Regions from separate parts of the Rhizobium sp. BK619 genome, predicted to be linked through region 1. Evidence: predicted binding sites of a transcription regulator. Region 1 holds the regulator's gene; the other holds the start of a gene.

Region 1 (4,210 bases):
GGCGGGCACGCCGAGCAGATGCGCGGCGCGGATCGCCTGCAGCAGGTCGGCTGAAGGAACGGCCGCCTTGACGCCGAGCAGCAGCCCCTCGCCTCTGATATCCTCGATCACATCGGGATAGCGGTCCTTCAGCGAGGCCAGTCCCTGGCGGAAGACGAGTGCCACGTCGCGCACCTGTTGGAGGAAGCCATCGGCGAGGATGATGTCGAGCACGGCACCGCCGACGGCCATGGCGAGCGGATTGCCGCCATAGGTCGAGCCGTGCGTGCCGGCCTTCATGCCGGAGGCGGCCTCAGACGTGGCAAGGCAGGCGCCGAGCGGGAAACCGCCGCCGATGCCCTTGGCGACAGCCATGATATCGGGGGTGATGCCCGACCATTCATGGGCAAAAAGCTTGCCGGTGCGGCCGACGCCGGTCTGAACCTCGTCGAGGATCAGCAGCAGGCCGTTTTCGTCGCAGATCTGGCGCAGCGCCTTCATGAACTCAGGCGTGGCCGGGCGCACGCCGCCCTCGCCCTGCACCGGCTCGATGAGGATTGCGGCCGTCGCGTCGGTGATGGCGGCACGGACGGCGTCGATATCACCGAAGGCCACCTGATCGAAGCCCGGCGCCTTGGGGCCGAAACCTTCGAGATATTTCTCCTGGCCGCCGGCGGCGATGGTCGCCAGCGTCCGGCCGTGGAAGGCGCCTTCGAAGGTGATGATATGGAAGCGCTCGGGATGGCCCTTGGAAAACTGGTAGCGGCGCGCCGTCTTGATCGCGCATTCGAGCGCCTCGGCGCCCGAATTGGTGAAGAACACCTTGTCGGCGAAGGTCGCTTCCGTCAGCCGCTTGGCCAGGCGCTCCTGGCCGGGGATCTCATAGATGTTGGAGAGGTGCCAGACCTTGTCGGCCTGTTCCTTCAGCGCGGCGACCACATGCGGGTTGCTATGGCCGACCGAGGTGACGGCGACGCCGGCGCCGAAATCGAGATATCGCTCGCCGCCTTCGGTGATCAGCCATACGCCCTCGCCTCGCTCGAACCGCAGCGGGGCACGAGAATAGGTGTCATAAAGCGGCGCGGCTTCAGCCATGGCGCGGGTCTCCCGATCAACGTTGTCAAACACAGGACTCCGGCTAAGAAAACCAGGCCCGAAAAATCAAAAATGCCGCCTTGCGGCGGCCAGCGGTACTATTTCCTTTTCGCGCTGCAATGTCAACAAAACTGCGCCCTTAGCGCATGCAGCAAGCTTGTACAGCGGTGTTTTCGACCTTCAACAGGCAATATTGCAGAAATGCCACGCAGCGGCAGCAAGTTGGGGAAAACTCCGAATTCGATTCATCCGGATTCATGCGACTCTTGTCACGGAGTCAGGCTCACACTAGGTTAAAGTTCAATTACTAGACTGCATGCGGCGGAACTAGTCACCAAAATTGATCAAGCGTTTCTTGTTTCGGAGGCTTCCGGGACAACGGTGAGGGATTCTGCCATCACCAACGCAAAAGGTGGAGACAGGGCATGAACTGGACAGACGAGCGGGTCGAGAAACTCAAGAAGCTCTGGGCCGAAGGACTGAGCGCCAGCCAGATCGCGGCGCAACTTGGCGGTGTCAGCAGAAACGCTGTGATCGGCAAGGTTCACCGGCTGAGCCTTCCCGGCCGCGCCAAGGCCGGCGGCACGGCCGCCACGGCGCGCACGCCGAAACGCACGACATCGGCGCCGCGCGCACCGAACTACGCCTCGCGGATCACCACCCGCACCGTCACCCGCCAGCAGGGCGCGACGATGCTGAAGGAAGAGATCGAGATCGAAACGGTCGAGGAAATGGAATACGTGCCGAAGGGCAACGTGGTCGTGCCGATCTCGCGCCGCCTCGGCCTGACGGAACTGACCGAACGCACCTGCAAGTGGCCGGTCGGCGATCCGCTGAAGGACGACTTCCATTTCTGCGGCTGCGAGTCCCCCGACAATTCGCCCTATTGCGGCTACCATCAGAAACTCGCCTACCAGCCGGTCAACGAACGACGCCGGGCGGCGGCCCGGGCGAGCTGAGCGGGTAAGACATTGTCGACATGCGAAAACGGGCTGAAAGGCCCGTTTTTTTGTGTGAGTGTGTTGGGTGTGGCTGCCCCTCATCCGCCTGCCGGCACCTTCTCCCCGCTTGCGGGGCGAAGGGGATATGCCGCAACCTCCCGGTCCTCTCCAACGTCTCGTAGGGCACGTCCCCTCGCCCCGTTTACGGGGGTCCGAAGGACGGGTCGAGACGTGTGGCTCGACCCCGGTCGGTTAGGGTGAGGGGCGGAGCTTGCTCGACTTTGTCAGAATCCCCTCAGGCTTCCATCGAATAACCGGCGCCGCGGACGGTGCGGATGACGTCCTGCATGTTGGAGAAGTTCAGCGCCTTGCGCAGGCGGCCGACATGGACGTCGACGGTGCGTTCGTCGACATAGATGTCGTGGCCCCAGACGCCGTCGAGCAGCTGCGAGCGGGAGAAGACCCGGCCGGGCGACGACATCAGGAATTCCAGCAGGCGGAATTCGGTCGGGCCGAGGCGGACTTCGCGGCTCTTGCGGTGGACGCGATGGGTTTCGCGGTCGAGTTCGATATCGCCGCATTTCAGCACGGTCGACAGCACCTCGGGGCGGGCGCGGCGCAGCATCGCCTTGACGCGGGCGACGAGTTCCGGGGTCGAGAAAGGCTTGACGACGTAATCGTCGGCCCCTGTCGAAAGCCCGCGGACGCGCTCGCTCTCTTCGCCGCGCGCCGTCAGCATGATGATCGGCAGGCGCTCGGTTTCCGGCCGCATGCGCAGGCGCCGGCAAAGCTCGATGCCGGAGACGCCGGGCAGCATCCAGTCGAGGATGAGAAGGTCAGGCGTGCGCTCCTGAAGCCTGATTTCGGCCTCGTCGCCACGAAGGATGGTATCGACCTCGAAGCCCTCAGCTTCGAGATTGTAGCGAAGAAGCACGCTCAGGGCTTCTTCGTCTTCAACAACTGCAACTCTCGGGATCATGCGTGTTGGTCTCCTCGCGCATGATCCTTAAACCGGGGGTGATTTAAGCAATGCATCCTGCGCAAAATCAGAAAAATGGCTGCGACCTCTTTGCGCGCCCCACATGGGCGCGCACGCAATAGGCTGGTGCGCGGTTATTCCGTGACCGCGCCGACGGTGTTGGCGCTGTCATCCTTCGGACGGTCGCCTTCCGGCTGCGCGCCGGTTGCCATGTAATAGATCGTCTCGGCGATGTTGGTGGCGTGGTCGCCGATGCGCTCGATGTTCTTGGCGCAGAAGAGCAGATGCGTGCAGCTGGTGATGTTGCGCGGATCTTCCATCATGTAGGTCAAGAGCTCGCGGAACAGCGAGGTGTACATCGCGTCGATCTCGTTGTCGCGCTCGCGGATCGCACTCGCCTTGTCGGCGGCGCGTGTCGTGTAGACGTCAAGCACTTCCTTGAGCTGGACGAGCGCCAGCTCGGACAGATGCTCGAGGCCGCGGGCGAGCTTGCGGGGAACCCCGGTGCTCTGCACGGCGATGACGCGCTTGGCGGTGTTCTTGCCAAGGTCGCCGACGCGTTCGAGATCGGCGGCGATGCGGATCGAACCCATGATTTCGCGCAGGTCCGCGGCCATCGGCTGGCGGCGGGCGATGGTGACGATCGCCTTGTCGCCGATTTCGCGCTCGGCGTGATCGAGGATCACGTCGTCGGAAATAACCTTCTGGGCGAGCGCAGTATCCCCGTTGACCAGCGCCCGGACGGATTCGGCGACCATCTGCTCGGCCAGGCCGCCCATTTCGGAAATCCGCCTGGACAGGAACTTCAGATCATCATCATAGGCAGAATAAATATGTGTCGATGCCATGGGGCTTTATCCTCGAATAACGGGAAGGCTCGGTGTCGCCAAAATCAGCCGAAGCGACCCATGATGTAGTCCTGGGTGCGCGGATCGTCGGGATTGGTGAACATCTTGTCGGTGTCGTTCTCCTCGACGAGATTGCCGAGGTGGAACATGGCGGTGCGCTGCGAGACGCGCGCGGCCTGCTGCATGGAGTGGGTGACGATGACGATCGTATAGTTCTCGCGCAGCTCGTGGATCAGTTCCTCGACCTTGGCGGTGGCGATCGGGTCGAGCGCCGAGCAGGGCTCGTCCATCAGAATGACTTCGGGGCTGACGGCGACGGCACGGGCAATGCAGAGGCGCTGCTGCTGGCCGCCCGACAGGCCGGTGCC
Region 2 (4,210 bases), on a different contig from region 1:
GCCTGCTCGATCTGGTGCGCGGCCTCGTCAACGATCTCGGCCTCTCGGCGATCGTCGTCACCCACGATCTCGCCGTCGCCCGCCTGCTCTCGCACCGGATGATGGTGATGAAGGACGGCTACGTCATCGAACACGGGCTCACCGACCGGGTGCTCGACGACCCGCGCGAACCCTACACGCAGCTGCTCGTCTCCTCGATCCTGCAGGTCTGAGCAGTTCAAAGTTCCACAGCGTCCTTTGCGCATCTTTCGAACGCGCGACGCCGTTGGTCCGAAACCAGGAAAGAAGACATCATGCCAACGCCCCTCGTCGTTTCCGAAGTCTCGAAAAGCTTCACCATGCACCTGCGCGACGGCATCCGGCTGCCCGTCGTCTCCAATGTCGCCTTCTCGGTCGCTTCAGGCGAATGCGTCGTGCTCGGCGGTCCGTCGGGCGTCGGCAAGAGCTCGCTACTGAAGATGATCTACGGCAATTATGCCGTCGACACCGGCCAGATCCTCATCCGCCACGACGGGCGCATCGTCGATCTCGCTGCCGCCGATCCGCGCACCGTGCTCCATGTGCGGCGTCATACGCTCGGTTACGTCAGCCAGTTTCTGCGCACCGTGCCGCGCGTCGCGGCGATCGACGTGGTCGCCGAACCGCTGGTGGCGCGCGGCGAGGAAGCCGGCACGGCACGGGAAAAGGCGGGCGCCCTGCTTGCCAGGCTCAATCTGCCGGAGGCGCTCTGGCAGCTTCCGCCCGCCACCTTCTCCGGCGGCGAGCAGCAGCGGGTCAATATCGCCCGCGGCTTCATCACCGAACACAGAATCTTGCTTCTCGACGAACCCACAGCCTCGCTCGACGCCCGCAACCGCGCCGTCGTCGTCGGCATGATCGAGGAGAAGAAGAAGGCCGGGGTCGCCCTTCTCGGCATCTTCCACGACGAGGAAGTGCGGGAAGCCGTCGCCGACCGCATTCTCGACGTTCAGCTTTTCTCTCCCGGAAAGATCGCCGCATGAACCGCAAGCTGGGTATCGAGCCCTATATCCACGACACGGCATCCGTCAGCGATTCCACCTTCGGCCACTATACCGAGGTCTCGGAGCGCTGCCGCATCAGCGAGGCGACGTTCGGCGACTATTCCTACATCATGCAGGACGGCTCCGTCTGGTGCGCGACGATCGGCAAGTTCGTCAACATCGCCGCCACTGTCCGCATCAACGCCACCAACCACCCTACCTGGCGCGCGACGCTGCACCATTTCACCTATCGCGCCGCCGACTACTGGCCGGACGGCGATATGGAGGAGGACTTCTTTGCCTGGCGGCGCGCAAACCGCGTGACGATCGGCAACGACGTCTGGATCGGCCATGGGGCAACGATCCTGCCCGGCGTCAGCGTCGGCAACGGCGCGGTGATCGGCGCCGGCGCCGTCGTATCGAAGGACGTCGCGGCCTACTCGATCGTCGGCGGCGTGCCGGCCAAACCAATCCGCGAGCGCTTTCCGAAAGAGATCGGCGAACGCATGGACAGGCTTGCCTGGTGGGATTGGGAGCACGACCGGCTGCGCCTGGCGCTGCAGGATTTCCGCAACCTGAGCGCGGAAGATTTCCTGGCCCGACACGGCGGCTAAACCTCAGATATAGGCCTGGAGAATTGTGACACGAACTACACAAATATGACATTTGAGGTTCATCAAGCGGGACTAATGCGATGCTGACCAAGGCCTGGTGCGCAAGGGAAGAGCATGATGTTCGAGCTGAAGAATGTCACACGTCGTTTCGGAAAAAAGCTCGCCGTCGATTCCGTGACGCTCGACATTCCCCAGGGCCAGATGGTCGGCATCATCGGCCGTTCCGGCGCCGGCAAATCGACTCTGCTGCGCATGATCAACCGGCTGCAGGAACCGAGCTCCGGCTCCATTCATTTCGCCGGCGTCGAGGTCTCCGGGCTTCGCGGCCGTGCCTTGCGCCACTGGCAGCGCGACTGCGCGATGATCTTCCAGCAGTTCAACCTGGTGCCGCGCCTCGATGTCCTCACCAATGTCATGCTCGGCCGCCTCAACCACCGCTCGACGCTTCTGAGCCTGCTCAACATCTTCACCCGCGAGGAGCGTGTGCATGCGATCGCAGCGCTCGAACGCCTCGGCATCGAGCAGACGGCCTTGCAGCCAGCCGGCACGCTGTCCGGCGGCCAGCAGCAGCGCGTGGCGATTGCGCGGGCGCTGATGCAGAACCCGAAGATGGTTCTTGCCGACGAGCCGATCGCCTCGCTCGACCCGCTGAATGCGAAGATCGTCATGGATGCGCTGCGCGATATCAACGAGCGCGAGGGCATCACCGTCATCACCAACCTTCATACGCTCGATACCGCCCGCAACTATTGTGAGCGCATCGTCGGCATGGCCGGCGGCCGCGTCGTCTTCGACGGCAAGGGCTCGGAACTGACCGCCGAGGCGGTGAAGGCAATCTACGGGACGGACAGGGATGGCGCCGGCATCGACGAAACGATGACCTCGACATCGATCAATATCGCTTCCGAGCGGCCAGACAATCAATCCGCCGGCACCCAACCGCTGGCGCTGGCCGGTCTCTGAGCGAGGCGGCCGCGATCGAGCGCCCGCGTCAAGGGCACACTTCTTCGTAACGGAAGACCGGGGGCACCGGTCAATAGGAGAGACCACATGTTGAAGAAAGCACTCTTTGCGGCAACGGCGCTCTTCGCGCTCGCCGGCGCTGCCCATGCAGCCGATCTCAAGGAATTCCGCATCGGCATTCTCGGCGGCGAAAACGAAACCGACCGCCTGCGCAACTATGCCTGCCTTGCCGACCATCTGAAGCAGGAATTCGGCTTCGAGAAGGTGTCGCTGTTCCCGGCCGCCGATTATGACGGCGTCATCCAGGGCCTGCTCGGCGGCACGCTCGACTTCGCCGAACTCGGCGCTTCCGGCTACGCAGCCGTCTACATCAAGGATCCGAAGGCTGTTACGCCGATCCTGACGACGCAGCAGAAGGACGGCTCGACCGGCTACCACTCGATCGGCCTCGCTCTGAAGTCCTCGGGCATCAAGACCATCCAGGACGCCAAGGGCAAGAAGCTCGGCTATGCCGATCCGGACTCCACCTCGGGCTATCTCGTTCCGCTGACGCAGATCCCGAAGGACACGGGCATGCCGAACGACAAGTTCTTCGCCTCGACCCAGTTCAACGGCGGCCATGAGAACAACCTTCTCGCCGCTTACGACGGCAAGGTCGACGTCGCCGTCGACGATTCCTCGGGCATCGGCGATTTCAAGGATGGCTACACCTCCGGCACCTTCCGCAAGGAAGTCGACAAGGGCGCCGTCGATCCGAACAAGCTGGTTGAAGTCTGGCGTTCGCCGCTGATCCCGAACGGCCCGCTCGTCGTTCGCAACGCTCTCGGCGAGGACTGGCAGACGAAGCTCGCAGCCTTCTTCACGGCCCTGCCTGAGAAGGATCACAAGTGCTTCGCAGCCATCGAGGGCGGCGACTACAAGGGCTACGCCCCCGTCAAGCACGAATTCTACAACACCGTCGTCGAAGTGCGTAAGGCTGCCATCGGCGGCTGATCGGCCGTTGGAATGCGGGGCGGCCGGAAACGGCCGCCCTTATCTTTGATCGGGCGAGGCGTCCATGACTGTTGCCGATACACAGCCGCACATGCAGAGCACTAGGGATATCCGCACCGCGTGGGAACGGATGGTCGCTAGGCGCCGTTTCTACACCATCCTCGGCCTGGTTATTCTCATTGCGGCTTTTGTCAGCTCCGTCCGCTTCGCCGACGAGAGCAATGCCGGCCATTTCTTCGACCGCCTGCCGCATCTCTTCGACTTTTTGAGCTGGCTCATCCCCAAGGATTGGAACGATGTCTGGCGCGCGCTGTTCGACATTGCGAGCGTCAACGACAAGGGCGGCGAGGAGTTCAATTTCGACAAGGGCCGCGTCTATATTTCAGGCGCCTTCTACATTCCCGAATATTTCGAGCTGATGATCGTCACCATCAATGTGGCGCTGATCTCGACGATCGTCGCCTTCGTCTTTGCCGTTCCGTTGAGCTTTTTTGCCGCGCGCAACCTGACGAGTTCCTGGCCGCTGCGCGTTTTCACCAAGCGCCTGATGGAATTCCTGCGCGCCTTCCCCGAGATCGTCATTGCCGGCCTGTTTTCGGCGATCCTGTCGATCGGGCCGGTCGCCGCCATCATCGCCAT

What was found. Region 1 encodes PhoB, which activates phosphate uptake and scavenging genes when phosphate is short. Its sites were predicted from a motif close to TGTCATNNANCTGTCAT; they were not measured.
Region 2: the regulator PhoB is predicted to act here: its motif matches at 1,650-1,666, upstream of phnC (phosphonate ABC transporter ATP-binding protein).

Annotation. Positions count from the first base shown of each region.
Region 1 is NZ_JACIBH010000023.1:3,308-7,517, forward strand. Features, by position in the region: gene FHX14_RS31640 (aspartate aminotransferase family protein) at 1-1,074, opposite strand, end outside; gene FHX14_RS31645 (GcrA family cell cycle regulator) at 1,500-2,033, shown strand; gene phoB (phosphate regulon transcriptional regulator PhoB) at 2,311-2,994, opposite strand; gene phoU (phosphate signaling complex protein PhoU) at 3,129-3,842, opposite strand; gene pstB (phosphate ABC transporter ATP-binding protein PstB) at 3,887-4,210, opposite strand, start outside.
Region 2 is NZ_JACIBH010000003.1:145,115-149,324, reverse strand. Features, by position in the region: gene phnK (phosphonate C-P lyase system protein PhnK) at 1-212, shown strand, start outside; gene phnL (phosphonate C-P lyase system protein PhnL) at 294-1,001, shown strand; gene FHX14_RS06385 (DapH/DapD/GlmU-related protein) at 998-1,615, shown strand; gene phnC (phosphonate ABC transporter ATP-binding protein) at 1,733-2,578, shown strand; gene phnD (phosphonate ABC transporter substrate-binding protein) at 2,666-3,571, shown strand; gene phnE (phosphonate ABC transporter, permease protein PhnE) at 3,636-4,210, shown strand, end outside.